Regions from separate parts of the Pseudocitrobacter corydidari genome, predicted to be linked through region 1. Evidence: riboswitches for the same ligand, from Rfam matches in the RefSeq annotation. Region 1 holds a riboswitch; the other holds the start of a gene.

Region 1 (2,201 bases):
AGTAACAACTTCTTCAGTGCGCCCTTAGCTCAGTTGGATAGAGCAACGACCTTCTAAGTCGTGGGTCACAGGTTCGAATCCTGTAGGGCGTACCATTTCACTGCAAACCGTCATTTCCCCTTAGCAAGATAGTTCTCAAGCCACGGCAACAACTGTTTTTTACGGCTCAGCATCCCTTCGACTAAGCAGGGTGCGTCTTCTTGCTGGCCTTTCGGCACGGCAAAGTAGAGCGTCGAATACCCGGCATTGATATCCGTCAGCATGACCACCACCAGTTGCGCGCCGGTTTCCTGGATATTCAGCGCCATCTCTTCCTGCAACTCATCCAGTACAGCATCCACCTGATTTAATGAAAACAGCTCAATCTGTGCGGCGTTAACCTTCACGCCCTGGATCTGGAAGGTTTTGATATCTTTATTCAGCAGCGCTTTCCCACTTAACCCCTCAATGCTGGTTTTCGCGGTCAGTAGCCCGGCGATAAAGGCATCTTTCTCAATGCCGGCGAGGGTCGACAGTTCTTCAACGGCAAGCGTGTCATCAGAGGTCGTGGTGGGGGAGCGAAGCGCAACGGTGTCGCTTATCACCGCACCCAGCATTAATAGCGCTTCGGCAGGCGTTACCATGCGGCGGATCTCTGGTGTCATCAATTGCCACAGTAGCGTACTGCTGCTGCCTACCGGCTTCACCCACACTTCCGGTGGCAGGCGCGTCACCAGGCCGCCAAGACGGTGGTGATCGATGATGCCGACAACGTTACTCTCAGCTAAAGAGGCAGGGCCCTGAGTGGGCTCGGTAAAATCGACCAGCCAGACATCGCGATCGGCAAGAGAGTCAGTAAGTAAGTCGGGAACCGGCAGTGCAGCCTGTTCAAATATAAATCGGGTTTCGCGATTAATTTCTCCACAGCGCCAGGCCTGTGCCTGAAGACCGCGAAGCGTAAGCCAGCGGCTTGCCATATACGCAGTGCAAACGGCATCGCTATCCGGATGAAGGTGACCAAGTACATTTATCATTGCTTAAACCTTGTCAGGGAAGCATGTTGAGCTGGAGAGAAAACGACCAGCCTGACACGCCCCATCGTGAATGAGAGTCATATCAGGCGTCATTAGCCTCAGAACGAGGCGGTTGGGGAAGGTGGAACGCCATCACCTTACTGATAGTGTGAACCAGGGCGCGCTGTCATTCAAGCGCTTGCGCGGCAGTAAAAATTTTTTGCGCAACACTGCAAAAAAAACGCAAAGCGGGTTAAAGGCAGGAATTTATTTTGAATTTGAGATTTTAGTTAGATGAAAATCTCACTAGATAGTGATAATAACAAATGATAATCAATTTCCACTTACATGTGGAAACAATATTTCATTTTTATTTTGTGGTCATTTCAGTCTTTTGCAAATAACCTCTATATTAAAATAATTATCATTAGGTATTACCTCTGATATAAGAAGTGGTATCACATATTTGGTACTTTTTTCTCGTGGTAAAATTCTTAGTGATAGCCGCAATTATCCTGGATGATGTCAGTGTTATAAGAATGTTTATTATTTAAGTGTTGATTTTTAAAAGCGTGTTTTTTGGCGTTTATTTATTAAACCAGGAATATTGTCGTATATGTTGGTTTTAGCTGTATTGGTATGCTTCAGGCCGGGCAGGGAAGCCGTTGACAAGGATTTATGTCAATGGAACTATATAATTACAAAAGGGAGGAGGGTGGCAGAATGTTCTCTGAAGTTAATTTAAACAAATTAAGCTGTATTACGTGCCCTTTAAATTGTGAGATAAAACCTACAACATCCGTACGGATCTCATTTTGCCAGAGCTTTTGTTTTAGCACATGGCCTGAAGGCAGTAGTTTTTTTGCGCTGGGTATCACGGAAGGTGTATTGAAGAAAAGCCATACCTGGATCTACTCTGGTTGTGTTTTTGTAGATTTCTCAATTAGTTACTTTAGAAGTTTTTTAAGCAGGGCATGGCTGGATGCATTGATAGAAACCAAACTTAAAATAATCCTTGTTTGTGATAAACATCTGCAGGCGTTGGCTAACTATTGGTTTAAAAACGACGATAATATCTTTTTGATTTTGTATCCCGGCGAAAAAATAGACACCATCGCTGAGAAAATTAAAAGAAAATTTCTGGGGCATCATCCAATGACCGTTCGTGGCGAAGTTTTATCCAGACTGGAATTTAGCATCTTACATGAC
Region 2 (2,201 bases), 1.9 Mb from region 1:
TGGCCAGTAAACGCTGCGGCGCCGATATGTATAACTTCGGCGATGCGGGCGTTGCCGGGATGGCTGACCCGCAGGCGCTATATGCGTTTTCGATGGCCGTTCGCGGTCGCCGCCACACCTGGGTGAGAATGGCGGCGTCACTGGCGCGCTAAACCAGCGTCATTAAAAAGAACCCGGCGGCGGTCATCAGGAGCGATCCCACCACGTGAGTCATCACCGAAATCATCGCCCACAGATAGTTGCCGTTTTGCAGAAGGGTGACGATCTCCGCCGAAAAAGTGGAAAAGGTCGTCATCCCGCCGCAAAGTCCAGTGGTAATCAGTAACTTCCATGCCGGGTCCAGTTGCGGCTGGCGCAAAAAGAACGCCAGCGCCGCGCCAATAATAAAACCACCGACCAGATTAACTACCAGCGTTCCCGGTGGCAGGCTGGGGAAAAGGCTGTTCAGTTTCATCGACAGCCACCAACGAATCACACACCCGGTAGAGCCGCCAATAATAACGGCCAGTAATGAACGATACATCACGCGCGTAAATCCTTATGCTAAATGTTTGATCAGCACATCCACCGTCAGATGGTTGATGTACTCAAGGGAGTGGGAGGCGAGCACGCCCAGCAGGCGATTGTGATGCCCGGCAATGACCAGGTCGATACGTCGGTCGCGAATGCAGGATTCGACATCTTCAAAGCGACGGGTGGTGACCAGCTCCAGCGTTTGTACCGGTAGGGAAACGGATTCTGCCAGCTCGCTCAACAGGGCTTTGGCCTGAATGACTTCCTGCGAAACCACATCATCCATCAGGCTGTCAGAGACATCATTGAGGGCACGATAATCGGTGCTGATATGCGCGATGGTTATCGTCATCGCGTTCTCCTGCGCCATTTTTGCGGCGTGCTCAAGCAGGGGAATGCCATCAAGGCTGTTGTTAATCAGCACCAGCGCATGGTTGTAAACAGGCATAAAAAAACCTCGTCAGGTTGCGAGGTATGAGCGGGTCTTCAAATGACAGACAGCCTGACATACCTCCATGTTAAGAGGGTATACCAGGCGTCATCAGCCCCAGCGGGGCGGTTGGGAAAGGTGGAACGCCATCACCTTTGTGAATAATTTTGGACCGATGATAGGGGGAATGCAAATGATTTGTGCGGCTTGCTTCCGCCCGGTACTTGCCGTAACCTGCTGCGATACACGAATTCGTTGTATCAATGACTCGGGGTGCCCTTCCTTCGTGAAGGCTGAGAAAAACCCGTACCACCTGATCTGGATAATGCCAGCGTAGGGAAGTCAGAGACCGTCAGGTCATTGCTTCTGGACGTTCTGGCAGGAGCAAACCATGCAAGCAGAGCCGCTTAGCCGCGCGCAAATCGCGCATTCGTTACATCTTTTTCGTCATCACGCCCCCCTTGTTCACTGCATGACTAACGACGTCGTGCAGACCTTCACCGCCAACGTACTGCTGGCGCTCGGCGCATCCCCCGCGATGGTGATTGATGCGCAGGAAGCCGCGCAGTTCTCTGGCATTGCCGATGCGTTATTGATAAACGTCGGCACGCTCACGCAGCCGCGCGCGCAGGCGATGAAAGCCGCCGCGCTAAGTGCGAACGCCGCAGGTAAGCCCTGGACTCTCGACCCTGTCGCCGTGGGCGCATTAACGCTGCGCACCGAGTTTTGCCACGACCTGTTGACCTTAAAACCCGCCGCCATTCGGGGGAATGCCTCTGAAATTATGGCGCTGGCGGGAATGAGCGCGGGCGGGCGCGGCGTGGACACCACTGATACCGCCGCTGCAGCACTTCCGGCGGCACAGGCTCTGGCGCGTCAAATCAATACCGTTGTGGCGGTGACGGGCGAAGTGGATTACATCACCGATGGACAACGCGTTGTCGCGGTAACGGGCGGCGACCCGTTGATGACCCGCGTGGTGGGCACCGGCTGTGCATTGTCGGCGGTGGTTGCGGCAAGCTGTGCGCTGCCGGGCGACAGGCTGGATAACGTCGCTTCTGCCTGTGCCTTTATGAAACTGGCCGGTGGTCGTGCGGCGGTCGATAACGGACCGGGCAGTTTTGTCCCGGCATTTCTAGATGCACTGTATGTACTTGATGGGGAGGCTCTGGCATGAAACGGATTAACGCATTAACCATTGCCGGTACCGATCCAAGCGGTGGCGCGGGCATTCAGGCGGATCTGAAAACCTTCTCAG

What was found. A riboswitch is a leader RNA that binds a small molecule or an ion and turns the genes downstream of it on or off. The one in region 1 is predicted to bind fluoride.
Region 2: linked by a shared signal. The riboswitch ahead of G163CM_RS02655 (universal stress protein) and the one ahead of G163CM_RS11520 (DHHA2 domain-containing protein) in region 1 are both predicted to bind fluoride.

What each region holds. Positions count from the first base shown of each region.
Region 1 is NZ_CP087880.1:2,475,035-2,477,235, reverse strand. It holds tRNA gene G163CM_RS11525 (tRNA-Arg) at 19-95, shown strand; gene G163CM_RS11520 (DHHA2 domain-containing protein) at 111-1,013, opposite strand; fluoride riboswitch at 1,090-1,159, opposite strand; gene G163CM_RS11515 (helix-turn-helix transcriptional regulator) at 1,677-2,201, shown strand, end outside.
Region 2 is NZ_CP087880.1:593,312-595,512, forward strand. It holds gene G163CM_RS02645 (DUF7916 family protein) at 1-152, shown strand, start outside; gene crcB (fluoride efflux transporter CrcB) at 149-523, opposite strand; gene G163CM_RS02655 (universal stress protein) at 539-961, opposite strand; fluoride riboswitch at 1,039-1,106, opposite strand; TPP riboswitch at 1,203-1,300, shown strand; gene thiM (hydroxyethylthiazole kinase) at 1,335-2,120, shown strand; gene thiD (bifunctional hydroxymethylpyrimidine kinase/phosphomethylpyrimidine kinase) at 2,117-2,201, shown strand, end outside.